Regions from separate parts of the Bradyrhizobium sp. LjRoot220 genome, predicted to be linked through region 2. Evidence: riboswitches for the same ligand, from Rfam matches in the RefSeq annotation. Region 2 holds a riboswitch; the other holds the start of a gene.
What was found. A riboswitch is a leader RNA that binds a small molecule or an ion and turns the genes downstream of it on or off. The one in region 2 is predicted to bind cobalamin.
Positions count from the first base shown of each region.

Region 1: it holds a riboswitch for cobalamin, as region 2 does, so the genes downstream of both, ACSQ84_RS27685 (TonB-dependent receptor) here and ACSQ84_RS03915 (DUF1636 domain-containing protein) in region 2, are expected to answer to the same signal.

Region 1 is NZ_CAXUPS020000008.1:6,962-22,076, forward strand. Features, by position in the region: gene ACSQ84_RS27620 (hypothetical protein) at 1-780, shown strand, start outside; gene ACSQ84_RS27625 (N-acetylmuramoyl-L-alanine amidase family protein) at 893-1,918, shown strand; gene ACSQ84_RS27630 (hypothetical protein) at 1,954-2,574, opposite strand; gene ACSQ84_RS27635 (enoyl ACP reductase FabMG family protein) at 2,810-4,102, shown strand; gene ACSQ84_RS27640 (hypothetical protein) at 4,279-4,476, shown strand; gene ACSQ84_RS27645 (N-acyl-D-amino-acid deacylase family protein) at 4,561-6,303, opposite strand; gene ACSQ84_RS27650 (MFS transporter) at 6,477-7,718, opposite strand; gene ACSQ84_RS27655 (ATP-grasp domain-containing protein) at 7,908-9,155, shown strand; gene ACSQ84_RS27660 (hypothetical protein) at 9,198-9,353, opposite strand; gene ACSQ84_RS27665 (hypothetical protein) at 9,513-9,752, shown strand; gene ACSQ84_RS27670 (hypothetical protein) at 9,870-10,157, opposite strand; gene ACSQ84_RS27675 (transcriptional regulator) at 10,154-10,405, opposite strand; gene ACSQ84_RS27680 (DUF6925 family protein) at 10,521-11,537, opposite strand; gene ACSQ84_RS27685 (TonB-dependent receptor) at 11,634-13,913, opposite strand; cobalamin riboswitch at 14,028-14,227, opposite strand; gene ACSQ84_RS27690 (FecCD family ABC transporter permease) at 14,363-15,115, shown strand, end outside.
Region 2 is NZ_CAXUPS020000001.1:957,587-972,701, reverse strand. Features, by position in the region: gene ACSQ84_RS03970 (cobyrinate a,c-diamide synthase) at 1-1,206, opposite strand, end outside; gene cobM (precorrin-4 C(11)-methyltransferase) at 1,206-1,988, opposite strand; gene ACSQ84_RS03960 (cobalamin biosynthesis protein) at 1,985-2,353, opposite strand; gene cbiE (precorrin-6y C5,15-methyltransferase (decarboxylating) subunit CbiE) at 2,350-3,531, opposite strand; gene ACSQ84_RS03950 (cobalt-precorrin-6A reductase) at 3,530-4,276, shown strand; gene cobJ (precorrin-3B C(17)-methyltransferase) at 4,252-4,986, opposite strand; gene ACSQ84_RS03940 (precorrin-2 C(20)-methyltransferase) at 4,983-5,714, opposite strand; gene ACSQ84_RS03935 (precorrin-8X methylmutase) at 5,717-6,346, opposite strand; gene cobG (precorrin-3B synthase) at 6,346-7,509, opposite strand; gene cobN (cobaltochelatase subunit CobN) at 7,506-10,748, opposite strand; gene cobW (cobalamin biosynthesis protein CobW) at 10,748-11,827, opposite strand; gene ACSQ84_RS03915 (DUF1636 domain-containing protein) at 11,824-12,198, opposite strand; cobalamin riboswitch at 12,293-12,509, opposite strand; gene cobO (cob(I)yrinic acid a,c-diamide adenosyltransferase) at 12,553-13,206, shown strand; gene ACSQ84_RS03905 (cobyric acid synthase) at 13,217-14,665, shown strand; gene cobD (threonine-phosphate decarboxylase CobD) at 14,670-15,115, opposite strand, start outside.

The DNA.
Region 1 (15,115 bases), on a different contig from region 2:
ATCCCTCCGGCATATTTCAACGCCGCTACCGAGCCGCTGCTCGACGAGTACAGGAAGCTCTTCGATGTGATGCAGGCGCCGCCCGCCAGCGCGCAGAAATCGGATACCCCATTCAAGGACGTGGTCGGTCTGGGAACAGCGATTGCGCGGGCCAAAGGTCTTGATGCCGTCAATGCCGAAGCGGCAGGCCGGATCACCCTTGGGCTGTTCTTTGCCGAGACCAATGGCAATCAAACCATCGGCAACGCGCGCTCGAACAAGTACAAGGGAAGTCTGCAGACCGGTACATCCGAGGATCTGAACGGCGGCAGGAAGTGGGCGGCGATAAAGCCGCTGATCGCCGCCTTTGATCCTGCGCTGATCCGGCGCGATGACAAAGAGGAGGCACGGGCCGGCAATCTGGATCGCCGGTTCAACCACTGGACCTCGGTGCGCAATGCCTTGATGAACGCCCATGCGGAAGTGTTCCCGCAGGTTCCGGCGATCGTGAAAACGCTGCCGGATCCGATTGATCAGATGAAGCTGTTTGAGCTGATCCAGATTATTCCCGCGCCGACCAAATCCGCGCTCAAGTCAGGCAATTTACTTAACTACCGGATTTCCGATCCAAGGATCATGGGATTCTTGCGGAACAACAGCGTTTTCACCTTTGGACAGGCCGACCGGGCAAGGACATCTGCAACCATGCGCGAAATTCTCGATGCGATGTGGCTGTTCAATGCCAAATTCGAGCAAGCGCTTGCCAGATTCGGGGAGATCAAGGCGGGGCAAAAGCTTTGAAGCCGGCAGCTGCAATCTTGCAACCGGCAACTCATGGTTCATACTCCCTGGTTATGTTGCTAAATGCGATCGTGAAGCGGGAATAGAAGGTCACTCCGGGGGATAGTGGGGATTGCTGTCGTCAGGGAAAAAATTCGCCCGGTCAGGCTTTAGCGGCTGGTTCCGCTGCCGCACGGTCGTTGCCGCGGTGGTCGCATTGGCCCTTCTGCCGATCGAAGTCAGCGATGCCGGCTGGCTGTCGGACGTCTTCAAAGGCACATCGAAGCAGGGCCAGGCGCCCAAGCGAAGTCCATCGCCAAAGCACGTGGCCCCGACAAAGCCGGCCATGTCGTCAAAGCCAGTCACGGTGGCGAAGCCTGCCGCCTCGCCCAAGCGCCGTACGGCTAAGCGTGTCACCCCGAAGGCGGTGGCGGCGCCGGTTTCGAAAACGGTCGCGGCCACCTGCGAGCCGGCAAAGTTCCGCATCGTTCTGGATGTGGGGCATACCGCGCAATCGGAAGGCGCGATCAGTGCCCGCAACGTTTCCGAGTTCGTCTACAATCTGCGGCTGACGCAGCGGATCGAGGAGAAGTTGAAGGCCGAAGGCTTTGCCGAGACGCGGTTGCTGCTGACCGAAGGCAAGGCGAGGGCCAGCCTGGTCAAGCGGGTCGCCGCGGCCAACAACCTGCCCGCTGACCTGTTCCTGTCGATCCATCACGACTCCGTGCCCAAAAAGTTCCTCGAGGACTGGGAATTCGGGGGCAGGAAAAGCCGTTTCAGCGACCGCTTCAGCGGCTATTCGGTTTTCGTCTCCAGCAACAATCCGGAGTACAGAGCGAGCCTCTCGATCGCCGAACTGCTGGCGAAGGAAATGAAGGCCCAGGGCCTGAAATATGCCGAGCAATATGCGCAACCCATCATGGGCAAATACCAGCATCCGCTGTTGAACAGGGAAACCGGTGTCTACAGCTACGACAAGCTCATCGTGTTGAAGAAGACCAAAATGGCTGCGGTGCTGCTGGAGGCGGGCTCGATCATCAACCGGGACGAAGAGCTCATGATGGACTCAGCCGAACGCCGGGACATCATCAGCAGCGTTGTGGCGACGGCCATCAAGGAATTCTGCGATCGTCGATGGGGCATCCTCGGTCCGCTCTGATCGCGCAGCGACGTCGTCAACTCGATAAGCGCGCGTTAGCGGCGACCGCTGGGGATAATCGAAGAAGCGCCGGGCAGCGAATGGATCTCGCTGTCGACCGGGAGGCCGCCGGATTGTTGGGTGAAGCCAAACCCGAGTGACAGGCTGACATTCGGCGCCGGCTGGAATTCGACGCCGGCATGCGCGCGATAGCCCGGCAGGGTGCCGGGTTTGGTGTCGAAGGGCGCGAACGGGCCGCCGGCGCCGCCATCATATTTCAGGCTGTCGAAGCCGGCATAGACCGTAATGGGTAGCCCGCCCGCGCTTCCGAAATTGTAGCCGGCCTGCATGCCCTCGTACCGGAGCGGGCCGAAATGGCCGAACGCGCCGCTCTGGTTGATGCCGTTCCAGCCGACGCCTGCGCTGCTGCTGGTGCCGCCGATAAACATGCCGTTCGAAAAATTGGTGCGCGTGCCTGGGGCGGCGATGCCGTCAAAGCCTGGAAGGTTGCTCGAACCGTCAGAGTTCTGGTCGGCGGGTAACGCGCCACCAAAGCCAATGGGCCAGCCCGAGCCCCAATATGGCACGGGTGCGGCCTGGGCATGGGCCGCTCGCCCGCCCAGACAGAGCGCCGCCAGGACGATTGCGAGACCTAATTTGCCTCGAGAAATGGACATCCGCATGCACTGCCAAACTTCCCCTGAAATATACCCTCCAGGTATATGGAACGCCAGCGCGGCGCGATACTTGGGTCCGATACTTAGGTGCGATACTTGGCACCAGGACTTGAGCCCAGAACACTTGGGTCCAGAACACTTGAGTCAAGAACACTTGGGTCCAGGATGGAACCGATGTACTTGGTACCGGTCAATTTGTTAATATTCGAATCTTCTCCAGCTTAAGGATATCCGCGTGCAAAAGTTCGAGCCGCTTCGCCAGGTCAACCCTGTTTCAGGCTACGGCAAAAACGACGTTCTGGTCGTTTTCGGCGAAGTCTTTGCCCGGGGTTACGTCAACGGCCTGATCGATGAAGCCAAAAAGGCGGGGATGACCGTCATTTATGGCACGGTCGGGCGCCGCGATGAAAATGAGCAGCTGCGCCCCCTGACGGCGGAAGAGTTGGCCGAGAAGGATCAGCCGCTGGTGAATGTTCCGCTGGAATGCGGATTCGATCTGGCAAAATCCAGCAAGGGTCTCAGCCCAGGCGACCAGCTCAAGGGTTTAAAACTCAGCGAGTGGGACAAGGCCACGCTTGATCTTGCGCAAGTGGAAGAGTCGCGCAAAGCCGGCCGCGAGGATTTTCGCGCACGCGTGCTGCAATATCTGGCCGAGTTGCAAAAGCAGATTCCGGATGGCGCCAAGGTTCTGATCGCGCACACCATGGCCGGCGGCGTTCCGCGCGCGAAGATCATGATGCCTGTCATGAACCGGGTCTTCAAAGGGACCGCAACCCCTTCGAGGGAATTTTGGCAAGGCGACCTCGGACGTCTTTGCGAAATGAGCTTTATGGACGTGAGCGCGAACAGTCTTGCGGACCTGATCGAATTGAGCTCAAGCCTGCGCGAGAAGGTCGCCAAAGGCGGCGGCCAGGTTTCTTACGTGGCCTATGGCTATCACGGCACCGAGATCCTGATTGCCGGTGAGTATCATTGGCAAAGCTATTCACCCTACCTGCAGGGTTTCGCGAAACTCGAACTCGAGAATATCGCACGGCGCGCGAGCGAAAGTGGCGTCAAGGCGAGTGTCTTCAATGCGCCGGAAATCCTGACCAATTCGAGCTCGATATTTCTGGGCGTTGAAGTGGCTCTCTATCCGCTGCTCGCGGCGTTCAAGAAAGAGGCGTCCGATCATCCGATCACCAAAAAGCTGCTGGCGGAATGTGCTGACCTGCTGAAACCCGAACACACGCTCGAGGAATTGATCGAACTCACCGACAATTATTTCCGTTCAGACATTATTCAGCGCTGGACCATGTTCGAACAATGGCCGCAGCACAATGCTCCCGAGCAGATGGAGTTGATGCACGCCACTTCGAAAACAATTATCGATATGCACAAGGACGGCCGCAAACTGCTCACGGCGGCGCTAAGTGAAATCGTGTTCAAGGCCTGCGGTTACGCCATGCTGCATGAGGCTTTGAATCCGCGCCAGCCCGTTTGGTGGGTCGGCCATCAATTCGTGGCCCAGACTGCGACCAAAGCCTAGCTCGCGGCGCTAAACTTCGATTGTAATCCTTGCGCGCCCGCGCCCCGGTTTACCAGGGCGTGTGGCTGTGCCTTGCGATCACCCCGATTTGAGCGATCTTGAAGCCGCACCAGATTGCGGCGGTGCGGTACGCGCTACACATGGCAGGCAGGGTTGGTTGATTTTAAGGAAATGCGATGCGTTTTATTTTGGCCCTGGGCCTTTTGATCACCATCAGTGCGCCTGCCAGCGCCGCAAAGAAGGCGCATCACGCCAAGCCGCGGCATATCATCGTCCGTCCCGTCCCCGTCCAGCCCGTGGACCCGCGGTTTCCGCCGGTGCTCCGCGACCAGACCCCGAGCTACAACGATCCATCGAAGTTTGGCGGCGCCTGAGCCGTGGCGACACGGCGGCGGCCGTTGCGACGTTGGCAACGAAGCGCGGTCACGCGGTCGGCTTCGGCAAAAGTTGACTACGTTCTAGCTCGCCGCCGCGCCAAACTTCGGCTGGCTACCCTGCGCGCCGCGCACCAGTTTGCCCGGGCGCGCGCCGGTGGCCTTGCCGCCACGCTGCGTCAGCACGCCGGAGACGATGGTGGCGTCGTAGCCGTCGACCTGCTGCATCAGCCGGCGGCCGCCGACCGGCAGATCGTAATGCACCTTCGGCGGATGCAGATGCAATTTGTCATAGTCGATGACGTTGACGTCGGCCTTGAAGCCAGCGGCGATCACGCCGCGATCGTAGAGACCGACTGACAATGCGGTCTTGCGCGACTGCGCCGCCACCACGAACGGGATCGAGAGCTTTTCGCCGCGGGTGCGGTCGCGGGTCCAGTGCGTCAACAGATAAGTCGGGAAGCTGGCGTCGCAGATGATGCCGCAATGCGCGCCGCCGTCGGAAAGGCCGGGCACCGCATTCGGATCGCGCAGCATCTCGCGCGTCGCATCGAGATTGCCGTCGGCATAGTTGAGGAACGGCACGTAGAGCATGCCGCGGCCGTCGTCCGTCAGCATCGCGTCGTACGCCAGTTCTTCGGCCTGCTTGCCGTGGCGGCGGGCCTGCGCGCCCAGGGTATTTTCCGGCGGCTGTTCGTAATCGGGGGGATTTCCGAGCAGATACATCTTGTCGTAGTTCGGGCGGAAGAACAGCGGATCGTCGGTCGCGGTGGCGTGCTCGCTCAGGATCGCGGCGCGCACTTCCGGTTGGTGCAAACGCGTCAATCGTTCTTTCAGCGGCAGTTTGGCGATCGCCTGATAGCTCGGATGGGTCTGGAACGGGTTGCGCGACAATTCGAGGCCGAGCATCAGCCCGACCGGACGGGCGGCGATCTGCGCGGTGATCGACAGGCCGCGCGCCGAAGCGTCCCTGATCGTATCAAGCGTCTCGCGCCAGCGCTGCGGCGCCTTGTCGTTCTGCGTGATCGAGAACGACACCGGGATTCTGGTGTTCTCGGCCACCCGCAGCATCATCGGCAGATCCTCGTCGATGGTGGAGAGGTCGAGCACGAACTGCAGCACGCTGCGGCCCTGGCCGTGCATCGCGGCGGCAATCGCGGTGAGTTCATCCTCGCCGGCCTTCAAGGTCGGCGTGTAGTCGCCGGTCGAGGTGCGGTGATTGAGCGTGCGCGAGGTCGAGAAGCCGAGCGCGCCCGCGCGCACGGCGTCGGCGGCGAGCGCCGCCATCGCCTTGTTATCGTCGGGCGTGGAGGGATCGCGGCGCGCGCCGCGATCGCCCATCACATAGACGCGCAAGGCTGCGTGCGGCAGTTGCGCGCCGACATCCATGTCGAAGTTTCGCTTGGACAACCATTCCATGTAATCCGGAAAGCTTTCCCAGGCCCAGGGAATGCCGGCGCTCAATACCGGTTCCGGGATATCCTCGACGCCTTCCATCAGCTGGATCAGCCGGATGTGGTCGCTCGGCCGGCATGGCGCGAAGCCGACGCCGCAATTGCCCATGATCGCGGTGGTGACGCCGTTCTGTGACGACGGCGTGATGTCCTGGCTCCAGGTGACCTGGCCGTCGTAGTGGGTGTGGACGTCGACGAAGCCGGGCGTGACCAGCTTGCCCCGGGCGTCGATCTCTTCCTTGCCGCTGCCAGCGACCTTGCCAACCTCCGTGATGCGGCCGCTTGAAATGGCGACATCGGCTTCGTAGAGGTCGCCGCCCTTGCCATCGGCAATGTTGCCGCCGCGGATCACGAGGTCATGGGAACTGGCCATGGCGATTCATCCCTGGTGTGTTGTTGTTGCCGGATCATCGGATATCCCCCGATGCAGTCAACCGCCGGGATTGAGGCTCAGGAATGCAACAGAGCGTTTTCGAGCGAAGTGGATACCGGTTCGCGTAAAGAAAACGCGTCAAAACAAAAGCTAGAGTCTCGGTTCTGATGCAATCAGAACCGAGGCTCTAACCCGGCGACCGGGCCTTCCGACCGGGTTTTCGGTTTCCGGTCGGTGATCAATGCCAGCAGCACGGTCAGCACCATGAAGGCGACGGAGGCGCCGAACACCCAATGCGGCATCTGCTGGTCCATGATCCAGCCGAACAACAGCGGGCTCAAAATGCCGCTGAAATTGAAGCCGGTGGAAACGATGCCGAACGCGCGGCCGGCCGCCCCCGGAGGTGCGGCGTTGCGCACCAGCATGTCGCGGGACGGCGCGATCACGCCGCCGAGGAATCCGGCGATGCCCATCGCTGCGGTCAGCACCACCGAGGGCAGGGTGGTGGTCGCAATCACCAGCATGATGAGCGCGTTGATGCCAAAGCAGGCGGCCGCGACCTGGCCGTGCCGTGTGGTGCGGTCGGCGAGATAACCGCCGGCCAGCACGCCGGCCGCGCTGGCGCCAAGAAACGCTGTTAGTGCGATGTTGGCGGCCGAGAAGGTCACGCCATAGCCGCTCATCAGCGCGACAATGCCGAAATTGCTGATGCCGGCGTTCGACAGGCCGAGCAGCATGAAGAAGAACATCAGCATGATGATCGCCGGCGTGATGACGCTCTGCTGCGGCGCTGGCGCGCCGTCGGTCTTGCGATCCGCCGAGCTTGCATCGGGAATGCCGACGACGATCAACAGCAGCGCCACCACGGGGCCGACCGCGCCGGCCACGATCAGTGCACCGAGGCCGCTGAGCATCGTGACCAGGGAGGCCATGATGATGGGCGCCACCGCGCCGCCGAGGAAGCCGGCAAAAGTGTGGATCGAAAACGCGCGGCCCATCCGCGCTTCATCCATATGGGTGGAGAGGATGGCGTAGTCGCAGGGGTGATAGACGCTGTTGGCGAGGCCGAGCAGCGCGGCGCAGACGATCAGCGAGGTGTAGCTCAGATTCATGCCGAGCAGGATCAGCGCGAGGCCGCCGACACAAAGGCCGATCAACAGCACCTTGCGCGCGCCGATATGGTCGGCGAGGTAGCCGATCGGCGCCTGGGTCAGGGCCGATACCAGGCCGAACACGGTCAGCGCGAAGCCGAGCTCGATATAGCCGACGCCGAGCTGCACTTTCAGATAAGGAAACAGCATCGGCAGCACGAAGATATGGAAATGGCTGACCCAATGGGCCACCGAAATCGCCGCCAGCGTGCGCAGCGAACTGTCCGCTTTCACGTGCTGCGGTGCAGTCAGAACATCGACCATATCAGCGTCAAACCCCGTCTCGATCCACGGCCCGGCAAAAGGCTTCGAAAAATGGTCCGCCGAAAATAGGGGCTGGCGGTTATTTGTCCATGAATGCCGCTGCATGGCTGCCCCGGCGCAGGCTGTGGAAGGGGCCAAATGCGTCAAAAAGTTCAGGGACAAAGTCGGCTGGCGCGGCAATGATCCGGCATGTTCGATCCGGTAAAGCCGCTCCGGGTGCTGGTGTCAGAAGGTTCCAGCACCTCGGCCCGCGAGGCCATCACGATACTTGGCCTGTCGGGTCATCATGTCGAGGTTTGCGATCCCTCCGCCCATTGCCTGGCGCGGTTCTCGCGCTTCGTCCGCAAGTTTCACCGCTGTCCGGGGCTGCGCAGCGACCCCGCCGGATATCTGGCGTTTGTCGAGCAACTGCTGGCGCGCGGGCGCTTCGATGTGCTGCTGCCGACCCATGAACAGGGATTTCTGTTTGCGCGGATGCGCGAGCGATTGGAGGGCCGGGTCGGCTTGGCGCTGCCTTCATTCGAGAGCTATCGTGCTGTGCACAGCAAGGCCGGCTTCAGCCGGCTGCTCGATCGATTGAAGCTGCCGGAGCCGCCGACGCGGATCGTGAATTCTGCAAGCGAGCTGCGCGACGCCGTCCGCTTTCCCGTCGTGGTCAAAACCTCGATCGGAACTGCAAGCCGCGGCATCTGGTTCGTGCGCAATGCGGACGATCTCGAAATCGCGCTGCATGATCTGGGCGCCGGCGATGCGTTCGCGGGCGAGGTGCTGGTGCAGGATCTCATCGCCGGCACCACCGAGAAGGCGCAGTCGGTGTTTTGCCGGGGAATGCTGATCGGCTTTCACGCCTACCGGCAAATTGCGGCCGGCGTCGGCGGCGGCGAGGCGATCAAGCAAAGCGTCGGGCGGCCGCAAGTGCGCGCCCATCTCGAGAAGATCGGCGCGCATCTCGGCTGGCACGGTGGGTTGTCGGTCGATTTCATCGTGCCCGACGATGGCACGGCGCCGCTCCTGATCGATTGCAATCCGCGGCTGGTCGAGCCTGTCAATGCCTATCGCGCCGGCGTCGATCTCGTCGGGTTGTTGTTGCGCGTTTCGCAAGGCGAGACGCCGGGCGTAATGCCCGATAGCCGTGAGGGCGTGCTCACGCATCTGGCGATGCAGGCGCTGCTCGGCTGCGCGTCGCGCGGCGGCACGCGGGGCGATATTGTCAGGGAATGCGGGCGGGTGTTTTCTGGCAGCGGACCCTACGCCGGCAGCAGCGAGGAACTCACGCCGGTGCGGCTGGACTGGCTGAGCGCCGTGCCGCTGATGATGACCGCGGCATTTCTGCTGGCCTCACCGCAGTCGGCAATCAAGCTGGCGCGCGGCGGTTTTGGCGACCATCTGCTCGATCTCGCGAGTATCCGGAGAATCGAGAGCGATGAGTTTGGTTAGATCTCGCGTTGTCCCGGCGTTCGCAGGACGACGCGAGAACATCTACAGCGGCTCGTCGTCATTGCCATGGCGGTCACGCTTTGGCGTGGCGATGTCACCATCCTCGTAATCGTCGTCCTCGACAGGCGGGCGCTTTGGAATCTTGGGCTTGTCGTTGTCCTGCTTCGGAGGCTCGCTCTTTTTGCCGTTTCCAGCCATATTGTTCCTTTTCGCCGGCACAACCGGCTTTATCCGGCCGAAATGACGCTTTCAGCGCAATCCGCCCGATTTTGCGCCACATACTAGCGTCAGCAACACGAATTTTCCTTGCCCTTTTGGCCGATATTGCTTCAAACGGGGCAATCACACGGAGCCAAAATGAAGAAGCCACGTATCGAGACCGAAGAACAGCAGCCACGCAAGATCATTCGCGCCGACAAGGCGCCGACCAACGGATATTCGCTGGTCGTGGATGGCCACTTCAAGTCGCACCACGACACGGTCGAAGCCGCCGAGGAGGCGGGCACGGCGTTGAAGAACAAATTCCAGATGCTGCAAGTGCAGGTCTATGACGCCGAGACCAAGACCCGCTCGATGATCCATTGGCCACCGGCGTAACGCGCCAAGGCTTGAACTCAAGATGGAACATCAAGGCTGAAGCTTACGGCTGAAGTTCAAGGCTGAGCTCAAAGAGCTCAGCTCAAAAGCCTGGCGCACTGCCTGGCTTGATGCGGCTCAGGTCCGCCGTCCGCCGCTTTGCTGGCTCGCCAGCCAATCGCCCAATGCCGGGGCCGGGCGTCTCTCGCCCGGCTTGTTCGGTTTGGCCGCGGCCTTCTTTGCCTTGACCGGAGCCGGAGGTGCGGCGGCTTCGCGGGCCAGCCGCAACGCCTTCAGCTTCGCCATATTGTCGAGCACCGCCTTCGAGCTGGCATCCCGGTCGGCCTTGCCGGTTCGCGCGTCCTGAGCTGCCCGGGTCGTTTTATCCAGACGCGCCTGGGCGCGATCGCGATCTTCTTTGGTCATTTTACGTCAGCCTTCTTCGCCGTTTTGGTTTTTGCTTTGGGCTTGGCTTTTGGTTCGGGCGGATTGGCGGCATCGGCGGCTTCCTTGGCCAGCCGCAGCGCGCGCAATTTCTCGGTCCGCTTGCGAATTGCAATGTCGGCCGCGGCGATCTCGGCCATCGCCTTGATGCCCTCGACCTCCTGGGTCCGCTTGCGGTGCAGCCGAAGCTCTTTCATTTCGGCCGGACTCTTCGGTTCGTCGTCGTTCATCATCTACCTCTGGAACCGCGACGCATGCCGTCGGGCGGTCTTTCGGCGGTAATACCATGGATTGCGCCCGTGAGGGCGCGAATTTGGGCCGAAAACGCGCCGTTATCGCCCTGAATCAGCCTTCATAGTGAAGAGGGGCGTCGTCATCGCCGTCTTCAGGACTGCTCTGGTCGAAAGCGGCCAGCCAGGCCACCAGTGCCGTTGACGCCGGTCCTTCGGCCTTCATCTGGCGCAGCGCAATGCGGATGCCGGCGCGGCCGTGACGATCGGCGCCGATCGCCATCGGCGGTTCCCCGGCTTGCACGGCGTCGACGACGCGCCGCTTGAGCGCGAGCGTCTTGGGATCGCCGCACGCCGCCATGATCCGTTGAAAATTCTGATGGCGTGCCGGGTCGAACCGCCGGGCCTCGCCCATGCCGTCACGGGCCGGATGCGGCGGATAGATGTGCGCGCAGGGGATCCACCCCTCGGGTACCGGCTCGGTCGCCGCATGGGTTCGGCCGCTTTTCAGCAGTTTTGGCAGCACATGGGTATGCGGCCCTTCCGGGCTCTTGCCTGAGGGCGGCGGGATCGTCTGATAGACCTCGATGCGGCCAAGCCGGCTGATGAAGACACGATGCGGGTTCGCGCCAAGGATCATCCCCATCGCGGGATTGTCGTGTTCGAAGATGGCGCGGCCGGAGAGTTCGCGCAGACGGGCGGCAAGATCGTGGTCGCCGATGCGCACACAAAAATCCGCCTGCACGGCGCCGAGGCCGAGATCGAACAGGATCGATTCGCGGTCCTCCGGCCGCAGCGCGTCGCGGTCGGCGCCAATTTCCGTCAGCGCGTTGCGGCCGCTCATCGCGCAATCGCCCGACGGCAGGCATAGCGCGATCCGCTGGCTCCAGCCTGATTTGGTGATGCCCTCGGAGGCGAACGCCCGGCTGCCGCCGTCGGGTTTCAGCGCAATGCCGCCGCGCGGCGTCACCGCTGCAATGGCGTTTTCCGATTGGGTCAGCCACACCGGTTCGTCGCGGTCGCGCGCGAATTCGGCGATGGCGCCGAACGTGCCGAGGCTCCATTGCGTGTCGGGATCGGCCATTTCCCGCTGCAGCAGATCGATCGCGGCGCCGGCTGCAGCATCAGGCATGGATCGGCATTCTCTTGCGGTTCGGGACCGAAGAGAATACCGGCTTGTCAGCTCACGACAAGCCGGTCCGGAGCGGGCTCCGAACCGGCCAAGCGGTCAGAATGTCGCGCCGGCCTTCACCATGTAGGTCCGGCCCGGCAGCGGATAGGCGCTGAAGCGGCCATCGGTGATCGAGCTTGCGATCGCATAATCGTAATACAGCGCGTTGAGCACGTTGTTGACGCTCACCGACCAGAAGAAGTGCTGATATGCCCCGCTCAGCTTGAAGTCGATGGTGGCATCGGCCGGAATGCGGCGCTGGGTATTTTTCTGGTCGTTGTCCATGTAGCGCTCGCTCCAGCCGCGCACCGTGGCGTCTGCCACCAGATAGTTCTGCCAGATGTTCCAGGTCACGCCGGCACTGGCGGTGTAGCGCGACACCAGCGGAACGTCATTGCCGGCGAATTGCCCTTCACGGAACACCGCACGGGTGTAGGCCATGCCGCCGCGCAGCAGCACGCTGTCGCTGATCCGAAGCGAGGCGCTGGTTTCGGAGCCGTAGCGACGGGTCGGATCGAGGTTGGTGTTATAGAACAGCTCCGGGTTGAAATGGATTTCGTTCTCGAGGTCCATGTTGTAGATGCTCGACTGCATCTGGAACCCGCCCGATCTGATGCGGAAGCCGCCCTCGACGTCGTGCGAGGTCTGGGTTTTCAGCAGGAAAGTCTGCGGAATCGGGGTGAAGAAGACAGGATCGAAGGCGGGTCCGGAGGACAATCTCTCGTCGACGTTCGGCGTACGGAAGGCGCGGGCGGCCCGGCCAAACACCGAGACGATATTATTCAAGCGATGTTCGAGGCCGATATGCAGCGCGTACTGCATTTCGCTGCTATCCAGCGGCAGGTTCTGGGCGCCGCAGGAAAAAAACAAGGCGCAATTCGGCGGATCGTTGAGACGGTCCCTCGCACTCAGCGCGGTGTTCTGGATTCGCGCACCATACGCGAAATCCGTCGTCGGCAGCAGCCCGAGGGTTTGCTGCCAGTAGCCGGCAAGCGTTCGCTGCGACAGGTCATAGGTATGGATCGGCGGCGTGCCCTTGAATTCCGGCCGCTCCTGATGGAACGTCGCATCGTAATAATCGATGCCGGTCAGGATCGAAGAGGGCAGCCCGAACATCACGTTCTTGACGCTCAAGCGAGGCGTCAGCGACCATGTCTGCAGATGGCTGTCGACGTAACTGTTGGCGAACGGATTGAAGAACGCGCCTTGTTGCTTCTTGTCCCGCACCCCGCCATCGATGATCAGATCGACGCCGTTCCACAGCGTCTTGGTGAAGCCGGCGGTGGCGCTGGCGCCCTGCTGGTTGCCGTAGTCGCGCGGCGTGCTGGTGCCGGTGCGGTTGGTGACGAGTTCGTTGACGCCGATCGAGGGATCGACGATGCGGCCGCCGGGGAAGCCGAGCTTCTGGTCGTCGCCGGTGACGGTCACGAACGCGCTGAGCCCGGGCGTGGTGTAGTTGAGGTTGCCGACGCCGTTGCGCTGATCGAGCGCGTTGTTGACGCGATAGCCGTCGGACTTGATGGCGTTGCCGTAGAACGAGGTCGACCACGGACCGAAATTGGTCGCGGCCGAGACCGACGCCATGCGCTGGTTGAAGGAGCCGACGCCGGCCTCGCCGCGGATCGCGACCGGCGGGCCGCCGACGCCGTTCTTCAGGACGATGTTGACGACGCCGCCGACGGCATTGTCGCCGTACAGCACCGCACCGCTGTTGCCGCGGGTGATTTCAATGCGTTCGATCGAATCGCGCGGAATGGTCGAAAAATCGACGCCGGCCATATCGATGTCATTGAGCCTGCGGCCGTTGATCAGCACCAGGGTATTGGAGGTCGCAAACGCGCCGAAGCCGCGCAGATCGACGCTGGTCTTCACGCCGTTGACGCCGCCAAACAGACTGGTGAGCTGCACGCCCGGCGTTTGCGCGATGATTTCCTGCAAGGTTTGTGCGGGTGAGTGCGCGATTTCTTCAGCCGTGATGACGGTCGCCGCCGTGCCGACGATGCCGGCGAATTGCCGCACCGGCGCTCCGCCGCCGCCTTGGCCTCCACCTTGCGAAGCGACGTTGGCGCCGGTCCCCGGCGCGGGGGTCGCGCTGCTTGACGGCCTCGGACTGGGCGCGGCGATGCGGCGCGGTCCCGAGCCTTCATCGGAAGCGGGTTTTGCGCGGGTGCGGTTCTGGTCGCCGGGCGGGTTGACCTCGATCGCGGGCAATTGACCGGCCGCGGCGGTCTGCTGGGCGTGCGCGCCAGCAATGCCGAGCGCCATGATCGGCGCCAGAAAACTCGACGTCAGCAAAAGATGGCGGCGCCGCTTGGCACCTAGCGTGATGGAAGACATGGTTCAGGCCTCGGTATGACGTCAGTGGCACGTCACAGCGAACCAAGCGCCACCAGTGTGCTGTAAGCAGCGCTGGTGAAGCTAATGCCTGTACTCCCCGACCGACATCTTCGCGTGTGACCACGGCTGACGGCAGGTCTCCTGGCTTGCGGGTCGTTACCTTTCGTCGCCTTCCCAGGACCGAGATTCCCAGTGGCGTTGGACAAAAGATTCACCGCTTACAGTTGCGGGGGCAGCCGCGGAATTGGGGGATTTTCCCCGCACCGCATTCCCTTTTGATCCCCAAAACGGGAACCGTCGAAAAAATATGGTAGAAATTTGTCAAAGACAGAGTCAATCCCATTCGGCCCCGCCTGCGATCCTCGCTGGACGAGTGCGTCTTTTTTGTCGCATGAGCAGTACCGCTCGCATGCATAGTGCGGTACGGGCTGACCGTCCGGGAACGATCGATGAGTGTTGAGGCCATCATTGCTGCAAACGAGGAGGCCGCGCGGCGCCGGATTGGCGTGACGGCCGCGCTTGCCGGCCTTGTCGGGCTATTGGTGCTGATCTCGCTCGGCATCGGGCCGGTGCGGCTGTCGCCGCTGGCTGTGATTGAAGCCCTGCTCGGTGGCGGCAGCGACGTGGCGCAGGTGATCGTGCGGGAAATCCGGCTGCCGCGGACCATTCTGGCGCTGGCGATCGGGGCCATCCTGGGAATGTCGGGCGCGTCGCTGCAAGGCCTGTTGCGCAACCCGCTGGCTTCGCCCTCGCTGTTCGGCGCGCCGCAATCGGCGGCGTTCGGCGCGGTGCTGGTGATCGCGCTGGGGTGGGCCGATGTGCGCTCCTATGCGCTGCCGGTGGTGGCGATCATGGCGGCGTTCGGCTCGGTGTTCGTGCTCTTGACGATCGCCGGCCGCAATGCCGGGCTGCTGATCCTAATCCTGGCGGGCCTTGCGATTTCGAGTCTGGCGGGCGCCGCCACCGCATTGGTGATGAACCTCTCCAGCAATCCCTTCGTGGTGCTCGAAATCGCGTTCTGGCTGCTCGGATCGCTGGAGGATCGCAGTTTTCAGCACGTGATGCTGGCGCTGCCGTTCATCGTCGCCGGTGGCATCATCCTGTTCAGCCAGCGCAACGCCTATCGGACCTTGAGCCTCGGCGAGGAAACCGCGCAGAGCCTCGGCGTCGATGTCGGACGCCTGCGATTGATCGTGATCACG
Region 2 (15,115 bases):
CGGCGCATCGGGCTGCGCAATGATCGTCGAATAGTGAAACTCATGGCCGCGCAGGCGTGCACCGACCCTGTGCCCGGGTATCGGCGCAGCAAGCTCCGCAAGCCGGTAGCCGAGATGCATGCGACGCTTGGCAAAACTCGTCTCAAGGCCAAGCAAGCCGACCATCTCGTGACATGTCCCCTCGGCATCAGTCAGAACGGTGCCCAGCGCCATATAGCCTCCGCACTCGCCATGCACGGGGCGCGTCTTCGCGAAGGCGCGCAATGCACCGCGAAACCGCGCGTTGGCCGCGAGCCGGCCGGCGTGCAGCTCGGGATAGCCGCCGGGCAACCAGCACACGTCGGCGCGCGCATCGGGCCCTTCATCAGCCAGCGGGGAGAAGGGCGAGATCTCCGCGCCCGCGGCGCGCCAGGCTTCCAGCATGTGCGGATAGACGAAGGAGAACGCCGCATCGCGCGCGAGCGCAATGCGCTGCCCCGGCGGAGAGACTTTCAACTCGCGTGCCGGTGTCGGCGGCGACCAGGCAACGGCCGATCGCAGCACGGCATCGAGATCGACATGCTCGCTGACGAAGCGCGCGGCCTCGGCGATCAGGCCATCCACCTCCGCCTGCTCTTCCGCCTGCACCAGCCCTAGATGCCGCTTCGGCAATGCAATTTCAGCGTGGCGGGGCAGCGCACCGAACACCGCAATGCCGGCGTCCATCATCGCGCGCCGCACGAGGTCCTCATGCCGCGGGCTCGCGACGCGATTGAGGACCACGCCCGCAAGCCGGACGCCTGCGCGGAAATCGCGCAGTCCGGCAGCGACCGCCGCGGCCGTCTGCGCCTGGCCGGACGGATCGATCACGAGCAGCACCGGCCAATCCATCATCTCCGCAATGTCGGCCGTTGCACCGGTGCCCGTGACACCGCGTGCAGCGACACCATCGAACAGGCCCATCGAGCCCTCGGCGAGCACGATATCCGCATCCGCGCCGCGGCCGACCAGGCGCGCGATCGTCTCACGATCCATGGCCCAGCTATCGACGTTGACGGAGGCGCGGCCGGTTGCCGCCGCGTGGAAGGCCGGATCGATATAGTCGGGGCCGCTCTTGAAGCACTGCACCGTCAGCCCGCGGTCGCGCCAGGCGCGCGCGAGCGCCAGCGTCAGCGTCGTCTTGCCGACGCCGGATGCGGGCGCCGAAATGAGGAGGCCCGCGGCCATCACGACGCCTCCGGAAAGCGCGGTGCCGGCCCGACCGGCCGGTAGCGGCGGTCGTAGTCGACAGCATAGAGGCGGCTCTCGGCGAACTGCTCTGCGCCCAGCGTCTTGCCGACCAGAATGAGCGCGGTCCGCTCGAGCTCGCTGCCGATGGCCGCATCGATCGTTGCAAGCGTGGCGCGCACGATGCGCTGATCCGGCCAGCTGGCGCGCCAGACGATTGCGACCGCGCAATCTGCGCCATAGTACGGCGTCAGCTCGGCAATGACCTTGTCGAGCAGATGGATCGACAGATGGATCGCGAGCACGGCACCGGTTGCGGCGAAAGCGGCGAGCTTCTCGCCTTCCGGCATCGCGCTCGCCCGGCCCGGCGTGCGTGTCAGCACAACGGACTGGGCAAGTCCCGGTAGCGTGAGCTCGGCCTCAAGCGCTGCGGCCGCGGCCGAGAAAGCCGGCACGCCGGGTGTGACAGTGTAGGGAATGCCAAGCGCGCGCAGGCGGCGCAATTGCTCGCCCATCGCCGACCAGATCGATAGATCGCCGGAGTGCAGCCGCGCGACGTCCTTGCCTTCCGCATGCGCGGCAGCGATCTCGGCGATGATTTCGTCGAGCGAGAGCGGTGCCGTGTTGACGATCCGTGCACCGGGCGGGCAATGCGCAAGCACGCCCTCGGGCACGAGCGACCCGGCATAGAGACACACCTGACAAGCCGCGGTCAGGTCACGTCCGCGCAGGGTGAGCAGATCTGCGGCACCTGGGCCGGCGCCAATGAAATGTACCGTCATTCGCCGTCTCCTTCGGCAATCGCCGCGGTGGCCGTTCGATCCCGCGAAACCGCTCGTGTCGAAATCAGGCGCGCGCGGCGCCCGGCGGCCGCAAGCGCTGCGGCTTCCGCGACCGATCCGGTGCCAAACTTCTCCTTGACGAGCTCCGATTGGGTCGACGTCGCAAAACCAACCAGCAGCTCAGCCGGAACGGACTTGATGGGCACGCCGAGTTCACGCGCCAGGTGTTTCAGCGCATCCGATTCCGCCTTGTCGCTCACCGTGGCGACCGCAGCGATGCCCTTGCGGCCACCGGCAGCGACGAGCGCCTCGCGCAGCGAGGCAAGCGTCACGTCGCGCCTGAATCCCAAACCCGCCACCCTCATCTGACCGCACTCCATTGTACGACCGACCGCGCCGACTCCCAGGAGCGGTACCGACCCAGTGGAGCGGCATGCGCGATCTCGACCCGCATCAGCTCGCCGCCGTGGCGTTGATGAAGGTCCGCGAGAAGCGCCTCGGTCTCCAGTGTCACGGCATGCACTACCAACCGCGTGCCTGTCTCCAGGCGCGACCAGACGGCATCGAACAACGTCGTGTTGAGGCCGCCGCCGATGAACACGGCATCGGGCGTGTCCAGGCCCGAGAGGATGTCCGGCGCCGTTCCCGCCATGACGGTGATCCGGTGCGTCAGGCCGAAAGCTGATGCATTGCTACGAATGTTCGCAGCGCGATCTTCGCGAGCCTCAACCGCAACGGCCGTTCCCCCGCTCAAGGCCCATTCGACGGAGATCGAGCCGGAGCCTGCGCCGATGTCCCACAATCGCTCGCCGGGCCGTGGCGCCAGCGCCGACAGCGCCAGCGCGCGCATCGGCCGTTTGGTGATCTGGCCGTCGTGAACAAAGAGATCATCGGCGAGACCAGCGCTGTGCGCGATGCCTTGCGATCCCCTCGCCTCCAGCGCAACCGCGACGTGACCGTCGCCGGACTCGGCCGCGTAACTATCGGCGCGATGCTGCCTGATGGATTCCCGCGAGCCGCCAAGCGCCGAGAGGCTCCAGATCGTTGACTGGCCCCAACCGTGATCCGTCAGCCATTTTGCGAGCTCACCGCCCGCCTTGCCGTCGCGCACGAGGCAAATGACCCGCGCGCCACGCGTCAGATGCGACACCAGCCGTTCGAACGGCGCGGCGTGGAGTCCGAGACAGATGGCGGATTCGAGGCGCCAGCCCAGCCGCGCCGCGGCGAGCGAAAATGTGGAGGGTGCGGAATGGGCGATCCACTCGCCCACCTCCAGCTTCTCCGCAAGAGTTCCGCCGACGCCATGCCAGAACGGATCGCCCGACGCGAGTACCGCGGTCGGCCGACCGCGACAGCTCAGCACGCCGTTCGCATTGAACGGCGCTGGCCACCGGCGGCCGCGATCGGCAACGCCTGCGAGCGCGAGATGGCGTTCGCCGCCAAAGACGGTTTCAGCGTCGGCAAGCGCCTTTCGACTTGCCTCGGACAGCCCGGCAAGGCCATCTTCGCCGATGCCAATGATCGTCAACCAGGGATTAGCCATGATACGCGCCCTCATTCTGGGCGGAACCGCCGATGCCAATCTGCTCGCGGACAACGTGTCGCGCGCAGGACTCGACGCGATCTACTCCTACGGCGGTCGCACTCGTGCACCCGCGAACCAGCCGCTGCCGACCCGTGTCGGCGGCTTTGGCGGCGCGAGTGGCCTTGCCGATTACATCCGTCGCGAGCGCATTACACATGTGATCGACGCGACCCATCCGTTCGCGGCCGAGATGAGCCGCAATGCGGTTGCGGCGTGCGCAGACTCCGGAACGCCGCTGATCGTGCTCGAACGCGCTCCATGGGCCCGAACGTCCGGCGACAACTGGATCGAGGTTGCCGATATCGCCTCGGCCGTGGCGGCTTTGCCAGAACACCGCGCCCGGGTGTTTCTCGCCATCGGCCGGCAGCATATCGCGCCCTTCGCTGCGAGGCCGCAGCACGCCTACACATTGCGGTTCGTTGATCCGCCCGAGGGTCCGTTGCCGTTTGATGCCGACGTCATTGTGTCGCGCGGCCCCTTCACCCTCGAGGACGAGCTGGAGATGATGCAATCTCGCGGCATCGAATGGATCGTCGCCCGCAATTCCGGAGGAGACGGCGCGCGCGCCAAGATCGACGCCGCGCGCACGCTTGGCCTTCCCGTGATCATGCTCGCGCGTCCGCAACTGCCGGACGGGCCGCGGGCGGAAAGCGTCACCGAGGTGATGCAATGGCTCGGTCATCCTGCCTGCCTCGGTGCATAGACCCAAGGGCCGACGCGGCGTGTCGCCGAATTGCCGACGATCACGAGCGTCCGCATGTCGGCCATCTCGGGCTTGGCGTCACGCAGCCTGACTGTCTCGATCCGCTCGCCTGGCATGCTGACCGCTCGCGCGAAGACCACGATGCGCTCGCCGCAACCTGCTTCGTTCAAAATGTCCAGCGCGCGCCCAAAACCCTCGGGACGGCTCGCCGAGCGCGGATTGTACAGCGCGATCGCAAAGTCGGCCTCGGCGGCAAGCCGCAGGCGCTTCTCGATGATCGCCCACGGCTTGAGATTGTCGGAGAGGTTGATCGCGCAAAAATCATGGCCGAGCGGGGCACCGGCGCGTGCGGCCGCAGCCAGCATCGCGGTCACGCCGGGCAGAACGCGGATGGAAAGACCCTGCCATTTCGGCTGTTCTTCGAGCGCCTCGAACACGGCAGACGCCATGGCAAAAACGCCGGGATCGCCGGACGACACCACGACGACATGATGGCCTTCGGATGCGAGCCGCAAGGCTTCGCTCGCACGCTGCAACTCGACGCGATTATCGGACGGGTGCAGCGTCAGCCCGTCACGCGGGCGTACGCGCGCGACATAGGGCGCATAGCCCACGATATCGGTGGCAGCCGCAAGCGCGGCAGTGACGTCCGGCGTGACCAGTGCGTCGTCGCCCGGTCCAAGTCCAGCTATGGTCAGCGTGCCCGTCATTCGGCTGATACCATGCGCCGCCCGTGCCCGTGCACCAGCACGATCGCGAAGTAGGGACAGTCGGCTTCATCGACATCGATCAGCCGCGCGACACGCTCACCCGGCATCGTCCCGCGCTCGACCAGCCACGCGCCCGCCAGACGGCCGGCGGATGTAAGCGCGCGGCGCACCTTTGTCAGGTTGCGCCCGGTCTTCATGATGACGAGAGCATCGGAATTGCGCATCCGCCGCTCCAGTTCATCCTCAGCCAGCGTACCCATCAGGACCGTCGTCACGTCGTCGCCAAGCGCGATCGGGTGGCCGACCGAATTCCAGCAGCCGGCCATGCCGGGAATGCCTGCGATCACCTCGATTTCGACGCGCCCCCGCAAGCGCGCGTGCAGATGCATGAAGGAGCCGTAGAAATAGGGATCGCCCTCGCAGAGCACGACGACATCGACGGCGCGCGCAAGCCGCGCCAGACGTTCCGCCCATTCATCATAGAAGCCCGAGAGCAGACGGACATAATCCGGACTATCGAAGGCGATCTCCGTCGTGACCGGATATTCCATCGGATATTCCGCTACATCCGCGGCCAACATCCCCTCGACGATGCGGCGCGCCTGGCCGGGCCGGCCCTTCTTGCGGAAGTAGGCGACGTGCTTTGCCGCGCGCACCTCGCGATCGGCACGCACGCTCATCAAGTCCGGATCGCCTGGCCCGAGGCCGCAACAGATGATACGCCCCATCGCTATTCGCTCCGGCTCGCCAGCGCATTCACGGCGGCAACTGTGATCGCAGAGCCACCGAGGCGCCCCTCGACCGTCAGCGCCGGCACTGGCGGATCGGCCATCAATGCGGCCTTTGATTCGGCCGCGCCCACGAAACCAACTGGACAACCGACGATCGCCGCCGGCCTCGGGCAATCGCGGTCCTCAAGCATGTTGAGGAGATGAAACAGCGCGGTCGGCGCATTGCCAATCGCGACGATCGCGCCTTCAAGGTGAGGCCGCCACAGCTCCAGCGCCGCGGCGGAACGAGTATTGCGCATAGACTGCGCGAGCGCGGGAACGGTGGCATCGCCGAGCGTGCAGATGACCGCGTTGCTGGCCGGCAGTCGCGCACGCGTAATTCCCTCCGATACCATCCGCGCATCGCAAAGAATGGGCGCTCCCTTCTGCAGGGCCGCGCGCGCGATAGTCACCATGCCGGGCGTGAAACGGATATGCATTTCGAGACCCACCATGCCCGCAGCGTGGATCATGCGCACGGCCACCGCCTCCTCGTCGGGCGTGAAGCGGCCAACATCTGCCTCTGCCCGAATGGTGGCAAAGGATTGCCGGTAGATCGCCGCGCCGTCGGTCTCATAGACGTGCGGCATCAGTGTGCTCCCACTACGATCGAGGGGTCTTTGACGATGCTCGCACTGCGCAGGCCGCGCCTGATCGGCGTATCGCGCGTGGACCCGTCACGGACGAGATCAAATCCTTCGCTGGTCGCAGCCAGCGTGATCGACGCCGGACCGGAATGGGCGCAGCCCTTGGTGCAACCGGAGACATGAAGCCGCGCACCCGCGGCGATGTGCGGCGCGAGTGCAGCCGCAAGCTCGCGCGTATCGGCATGCGCCTCCCGACACCTCGGAGCACCGCTGCAAGCGATCACGCGAAGCGCCGGGTCGTCGGCCTGTGTGATGACATCATCGCAGCGGGGCATCTCGTGCAAACCCTCGACCAGCATCATCCGCCACGGCGTCATGCGAAGCGCCTGCCCGTAACCGGCCAGATGACGAAGCGCCGAATGGGTCAGTTGTCCGAACGTCGCGCCGACCAGTGCACCCTGCGGATAAAGGCCGGGCAGCGGCGCGACCGTCACGGATGTGGGTCTGGCATGGCCGCGCAGCGCCTCGGGCAGCCGCGTCCCGGCGCGGATATGGGCCATCATCCGCCCTCGCCCGCCCTTGGCTCCGCCCGACGTCACGAACCATCCGGCGAGTGCCAGCGCGACATCGACCACGTCCGTCCGCGCAACGGAGCGACCGAGTTCTGCACCGTCGGCGCGCACGATGAGTCCGCCCGCGGGATCGCGCTCGATGCGCACATCAGCCGACGCTGTCGTGAGCGCACGCTCCTTCCCGTCATCAACCGCAAAGCCAAACTTGGTCGGAAGATCGAGAGAGCTGTTGGCGAGAGCGCGCTCGAGTTCGATGGCAAGCGAACATGTATCATCGCCGGCACGCCAGAACGGCGTCACCAGAACGTTGCGCCGCGATTCGGTCTCTGCATCAGGATCGAGCAACCCCAAGAGCGTGAGCCCGTCGAGCAGCGGCAAATGACCGTCATGACTCACGCCACGGATCTGGAGGTTGGCACGGCTGGTCAGGTCGATCAGGCCGTTGCCGTAGCACTCGGCCAGATCAGCAAGGCCGGCCGCCTGCCCAGCATCCAGCCGCCCGCCAAAGGGGCGCACGCGAACCATCAGCCCGTCGCCCGATAGCATCGGCCGCAAGGCGCCAGGGCACCAGCCCTTGACGGCAACCGCACTCATGACGCCTCCCGCAGCGCGGCCGCAATCGAATTGCGCCGCGTCTTCCACAGCGATGCCTCATGCAGGCGGGTGAAGCAGGTCTCCATCGCAGCGAGCGCCGCCGGATTCTCGCGCGCCATGAAGGCGCGAACATCGTCGTTGCCCAGCGTCGCGTCGTAGTAGAGGTCGAAGAGATGCGGCGGCACGGCACCGGCAAGATGCGCAAAGGCGGCCATATGCTCGAGCGTCGCCGTGATCTCGGCTGCGCCACGAAAGCCATGGCGCATCATGCCCCCGATCCAGGCCGGGTTGGCGGCGCGCACGCGCACCACGCGCGATATCTCCTCGGTCAATTTGCGGGCCCGCGGCTGATCAGGACGCGTAGCATCGAGATGGTAGAGCGCCACCGCCGTGCCTAATCGCGCCGCGGCAGCTGCAACGCCCGCCTCATGCGCCGCATAATCAGCGGCGAGCAGCAGGTCTGTCTCCGGCAGGTCCTGCGTATGGACGAAGGCATCGGCGGCAGAGAGCCGCGCCTCGATACCCGCGCGGTCCGGCTGCATCGCGCCATCGGACGAGAAGGCCCAGGACGATGCCGACAGCCAGGCCTCGCCGGCCGCATCGCGCGATTCCTGCGTGAAGACGTCAGGAATCGACGACAAGCCGACGCCATACTGCCCGGGAGACGGTCCGAACACGCGTGACGCGCGATGACGATATGGATTTTCCTCGCCCTCGTCCTCGCGCCCCGAGAGCGCCTCGGCGGCGGCCTCGAACAATTGCGCCAGACCGGCAAAAACGTCGCGGAACAGGCCGGATACGCGCAGCGTGACGTCGATGCGGGGACGGCCGAGCTCGGCTGGCGCGATGATGTCGTAACCCGTCACGCGGCCCGATCCGTGATCCCAGCACGGTACGACGCCGGCCAGATGCAGGGCCATCGCAAAATCCTCGCCCGCGGTACGCATGGTCGAGGAGCCCCAGAGATCGATGACGAGTCCCTTCGGCCAGTCGCCGTGATCCTGCAAGTGACGGCGCAGCAACTCCTCGGCGAGCTTGATGCCTTGCGCATACGCCGACGGCGTGGGTACGGCGCGAGGGTCGACGGCAAACAGATTGCGGCCCGTGGGCAACACGTCCTGGCGCCCGCGATATGGCGAGCCCGCCGGCCCCGGCGCAACGCGCCTGCCGGCAAGTGCCGCGAGCAGCGCCGCCTTCTCCGCCGCGCCGCAAGCGCCGCGGCCGAATATATGCAGTCCCTCGCCGTACTGGCTTTCCTTGAGATCGCAGACGAAGCGATCGATCAACGGAATGGCCTCGGCCGGCGCAGCCGAAGCATTAAGCCCCAAATCATCTTCCAGCCCGGCGGCACAAGCTTCATCACGGATGGCCGCAATCAGCCGCTGTCGGCGCGCCGGATCAAGGCCCTCGGCCGTCGAATATTCGTCGAGCAGTCGCTCGAGCCGGCGCAGGCCTTCAGGCACCGCAGTCTTGGCCAAAGGCGGCGGCAGATGGCCGATCGTGACCGCGCCAATCCGCCGCTTGGCCTGTGCCGCCTCGCCCGGATCGTTGACGATGAACGGATAGATCACCGGCAGGTCGCCAATCAGCGCGTCCGGCCAGCATGCGGGCGATAGCGCAACGGACTTGCCTGGCAGCCATTCGAGCGTGCCATGCGCGCCCATGTGGATGACGGCGTCGATGCCTTGCTGCCTAAGCCACAGATAGAACGCAACATAGGCGTGGCCTGGCGTGCGCGAGAGATCATGATAGTTGGCATCGCGCTGACCGACCTCGCCGCGCTCGGGCTGAACCGCGATGACGGCCTTGCCGCAGCGGATCGCCGCGAAGTGAAACGCACCGCCGTGGCAGCTCGGATCGTCCTCTGGTGCGCCCCAGGCGCGCGCGAGCTCATCCTGTAACTGGCGTGACAGGCCTGACAGCGCCACACGGTACTCGGCGACGCTCCAGGTCAATTGCTCCCGCAACATAACGTCGCCAAGCACCTCCGCCGCCTCGACATCGAAACCGACATCGCCGAGATCGGAAATCAGCGCTTCGACTGACGCGAGAGCGTCGAGCCCGACCGCATGGGCGATCTGGTGCGGGCGCCCCGGATAGTTCGAGAGCACGATCGCCAGCCGTTTTTCGTTGACCGGCTTGCTCGCGAGCCGATGCCAAGCCGCGACCCGCGCAGCGACGGCGCTCACGCGCTCATCGTCCGCTCCGTGCGCGAGACGGGCGAACTGCAGATCGCGATCGCGCTCGCCCGGTGCTTTGAAGCTCACGACACCGGCGAACAACCGGCCATCGACCTCCGGCAAGACTACATGCATCGCGAGGTCACCTGGCGCCAGGCCGCGAAGCGATTCCGCCCAATCCTCGCGCCGGGCCGTGGACAAGGCGACCTGGAACACCGGACACGCAGCAGTATCGAACGGTGTCGTGCCGTCGTCACCGATTGCCGAGAACGCGGTCGCGTTGACGATGGCCGCTGGAGGATGCTGCGCGAAATGCGCACGCAACCAATCCGCGACGCCCATAGCTTTCAGCGAGGTGACGAACAGGCCGTATGCGTCAAAGCCCTTGTGCCGCAGCGCTGCGATCAGCGCGTCGACCGGACCTGTGTCGGCGGCGGTGAGATAGGAGCGATAGAACGTGACCAGCGCGCGCGGCCGTCCATCGCCTGTCGGCTCTGCCACGACACCGCGAGCGAGGTCATAGAAACCGATCTCGGGAATATCGGTCTCCCCGACAACAGGTCCAGCATAAAGGCCCGACGCCAGTGCAAGTTGCGCAATCGCCGCTTGCGCCGCGACCGGGCCGCCCTTGTCACAGAGAACCTTGAGCCGCCCAAGCGTCGAGACCGGCAGTGTGGAGAAAGCATCCAGCCGTTCATCATCGCGACCGTCCGCCGGCAGCACCGCTAGTGCGATGTTGCGGTCCTTTGCCAACCGGTGCAGGGCAGCCAGCCCGTACGGCCAATAAGACTCTCCCCCGATCAGGCGGACCAGAATGCCCCGCGCCCGCGACAGCGTACGCTCGACATAGGTGTCAACCGATAGCGGGTGACGCAGCTCGGCAAGATTGGCAAGCCTCAGCGACGGCAGGCTGGCGCGCCCGCGCCGCCAGCCCGACGCGAAGGCTGCGAGATCGCTGTCCGAGAACGAGAGCACCACGAGATCGGCCGGATCCTGGCCGATATCCCTTGGCGTCGCGGCCTCATCAAGGCCGCGGCTCTCCCGAAAGACGACGTGCATCAGATGCCAAGCCTCGCAATACCAAGTCGCGTACTAGCAAGTCCCGTAATATCAAGTCCTGCCCTGATCGCGGCTTCATCGATATCGCCGTGTTCACCGATCACAACCAGCTTTGATTGCCTCGGCCGCGTGCCCCAGGGCCCGTCGAACTGATGTCGCACCCGCTCCCCGACCGATTGCAGCAGCAGCCGCATCGGCTTGCCTTCGATCGCGATATATCCCTTGACGCGCAGCACATTCTGCTCGCGCGCCAGCCGCCGGACCGACGCAACCAGCGCATCAATATCCGTGACTTCCGGAAGATCGATGACGACGGAGGCAAAATCATTGTGCTCGTGCCCGTCCTCGCCGTCATGGTGCGAGGGACGCGCGGCAAGATCGTCCTCGGCGGCGGCTTCGAGACCGAGGATCACGCGGGCATCGACGACGCCATCGACGACCGACAGCATCGGCACACGGCGCGGCATCTCGGCCTCGATCGCAGCCTTTGCCGCTTCGAGCCCGACCGAGCCGGCAAGATCCACCTTGGTGAGCAGCACGATATCGGCGCAGGCGATCTGGTCCTCGAACACTTCCGACAGCGGCGTCTCGTGATCGAGACTGTCATCGGCCGCACGCTGCGCTTCCACGGCGCCCGGATTCGGCGCGAAGCGACCGGCAGCTACGGCCTCGGCATCGGCCAGCGCGATCACGCCGTCAACCGTGATCCGCGACCGGATCTCCGGCCAGTCGAACGCCTTGAGCAATGGTTTTGGCAAAGCCAGCCCTGATGTCTCGATCAGGATATGATCGGGCCTCACCTTGCGCGCGAGCAGCTGCTCCATGGCCGGAATGAAATCGTCGGCAACGGTGCAGCAGATGCAGCCATTGGCGAGCTCGACGATATTTTCCGCCGGACAATTGGCATCGGCGCAGGACTTCAGGATCTCGCCATCGACGCCTTCGCTGCCGAACTCGTTGACGAGCACCGCGAGCTTCCTGCCGTTGGCGTTGGTGATCAGATGCCGGATCAGCGTCGTCTTGCCCGATCCGAGAAAGCCGGTGACGACGGTGACGGGGACCTTGGTGAGGGAGTTCATTCAGCGGCCTCCGGGACGACGGCAATGGGCGGAATGCGAGCAAGCGATTGCTTGCGGAAAATTTCGGGGCGGCTGCGCCACGGCACGATGCCATCGGGCGCCGTCGCATAGGCCGATGCGCCGGCAATCACATCGCGCGCGTTGGCATCCGACAGGCGGCCGTAGACATAGGACCATCGTCCCGGCGCGCTGAGCGCGACCGAACAGCCCTGGCTGCACGCGGACAGACATTCGACGGGAACCACGCTGACACCTTCGGGCACGCCGGCGTCGAGAATGGCGGCGTGCAGGCGCTTGCCGGGCGCGGTCTCGCCCTCGGCCAGCGTCTGTCCGGCACGGCAGGTAATGCAGACGTGAAGTGTGACAGTCATCGCCCCTTCCAGGATAGACAGCGGGAGGCGATGAGGCGCGCGAACCCATCCGAAGGAAGGCTCACTTCCCCGTCGCGGAACACCCCGTCCGCCGGTCTCTAACGTTGCGTTGGCAGGTCTCCCGGCTTGCGGAGCAGGATTTTGTCCTTCGATCCCCGCCTTCCCGACCCTGTTGGGGCAGTGGCTTTGGGCATCTCTCCGGTCACGGTCGCGGGGGCGGCTGCTTTTCGAACCCAAACCTCTCGATTTGAGCCCTATCGCATTCCCTCTTCGCCTGTCGTAGGACAGGAACCAACGCAGGCCCACCATTTGCTTTGGGCCGCGACTTGTCAAGCCGAAGGACCACGCCAAATGATGTCTGAACAGGATGCCGCCGAGGACGAGGACGTCGTCGCCTCCGAGGCGTCAGTCGACACCCGCCATGCGGTGAAAATGGCGAAGAAAAAGGTCGCCCGCGACAAGATCATGGCGACCAAGAGTGGCGAAAAGGGGCTGATCATCGTTCACACCGGTGCGGGAAAGGGAAAATCATCCTCCGCCTTCGGCATGATCGTGCGCTGTGTCGCGCATGGCTTCCCCTGCGCGGTCGTGCAGTTCATCAAGGGCGCCTGGGATACCGGTGAGCGCCGCGTGCTCACCGGTCACTTCGGCGAGCTCTGCCAGTTTCATGCGATGGGCGAAGGCTTTACCTGGGAAACGCAGGACCGCGCCCGCGACGTCGCCGCCGCAAAGGCGGGATGGGAGAAGGCCAAGCAGCTGATTCTGGATCCCGGCTTGCGCATGGTCGTGCTTGACGAGATCAACATCGCGCTCCGCTACGACTATCTGGAGATCGCCGAGGTCGTCGAATTTCTGAAAGCCTCGAAGCCACCGATGACACACGTCGTTCTCACCGGCCGTAACGCCAAGGACGAGTTGATCGAAATTGCCGACCTCGTCACCGAGATGACGCTGGTAAAACATCCCTTCCGCTCCGGCATCAAGGCGCAGCCGGGCGTCGAGTTCTGAAGACAATTCGATGGCGCGCGCGTTGATGATTCAGGGAGCAGGCTCGGACGTGGGCAAATCGCTCATCGTCGCAGGCCTCGCGCGCGCCGCGCGGCGCCGTGGCTTGCGCGTGCTCCCGTTCAAGCCGCAGAACATGTCGAATAATGCGGCGGTGACGGTGGACGGCGGCGAGATCGGCCGCGCGCAGGCCTTGCAGGCCTTGGCTGCCGGCGTCGAGCCGCACACCGACATGAATCCGGTCCTGCTGAAGCCGGAGACCGATGTCGGCGCACAGGTCATCGTGCAGGGCAAGCGCATCGCAACGGCGCGGGCACGCGAATATGCTTCCTTGAAGCCATCGCTCATGGGCGCGGTGCTCGAGAGTTTTGGGCGGCTGAAGGAGCGCGCCGATCTCGTGCTCGTCGAAGGCGCCGGCAGCCCGGCCGAGGTCAATCTGCGCAAGTCCGACATCGCCAATATGGGCTTCGCCCGAAAGGCCGACGTTCCGGTCGTGCTGATCGGCGACATCGATCGCGGTGGTGTCATTGCGCAGCTCGTCGGCATCAAGACCGTGATCGACGCAGAAGACGCTGCGATGATCCAGGGGTTCGTCATCAACAAGTTCCGCGGCGACCCCACGCTGTTTGACGACGGCTACCGCCTGATCGAAGCCAGGACATCCTGGCGCGGCTTCGGGGTGCTGCCCTATTTCACCCGCGCGACCGAGCTTCCGGCCGAGGATGCGCTGGGGCTCGGCGAGGCCCGCAAGCCCGGCCAATGCAAGATCGCGTTTCTTGCATTGTCGCGGATCGCCAATTTCGACGATCTCGATCCGCTCAAGCTCGAGCCAGGTGTCGACCTCGTGATGGTCCGTCCCGGAGAAGCCGTTCCCGGCGACGCCAGGCTGGTGATTATTCCCGGCTCGAAATCGACGCGCGGCGATCTCGCCTTCCTGCGCGCGCAGGGCTGGGACATTGATCTGCTCGCCCATCACCGCCGCGGCGGTCACGTGCTCGGTGTCTGCGGCGGGTACCAGATGCTCGGGGGCAGCGTGGCCGATCCCGAGGGGATTGAGGGGCCGGCGGGCCAAACGGCCGGGCTCGCGCTGCTGGATGTAACGACGGTGATGACCGGGGAGAAGACGCTCGCCCTCGTCACCGCGCAGCACGTCGCGACCAGGCAACCGATCGCTGCCTATGAAATCCACATCGGGCGAACCGATGGGCCCGATCGCGCGCGCCCGTTCGCCATGCTCGATGGCGCGCCGGAAGGAGCGATCTCACGTGACGGCCGCGTGTACGGCAGCTATCTGCACGGACTGTTTGCGTCCGACGATTTCCGCAGCTCGTTTCTCAGGCAATTGGACATTCCAGTCACGGATCAGCAGTACCGCGGAAGAGTAGAGAGCGCGCTCGATGCGCTCGCCGATCACATCGAGGCTCATCTCGACGTCGAAGGGTTGCTCGCGCTCGCGCGTTGAGGGATCAGCGCACGAGAGCGCCGGCCAGGCGCGCCCATTCGGCCTCGTTGCCCGGCAAGCCCAACCGCAGCCATCCCGGTTGTTGCCCGAAGATGCGCGACCAGATGTGCGCACCGGCGAGCCGCTCCTGCGCAGCGGTCGCGTCCGTTGTCTCATAGAGACGGAACAGCGGCGCGCCGCCGAGAAGACGCCATCCTCGCGATTTCACTTCGGCATCGAGCCGCAGGCAATCGCCGTCGAGACGAGTCGCAGTCGCCTTGGCCCAATCACGATCGAGCAAGGCGCGCCGTCCGACCGCAATCGCGGCGCCGGAAACCGGCCATGGGCCCGCCATCACAGATAGCGCCGCGATGTCCCCTTCCCCGCCGAGCACGAAGCCAAGACGTAAGCCCGCGAGACCATAGAATTTTCCGAACGAGCGCAGAATCAGGAGGCCGGGTCGTCCCGCCT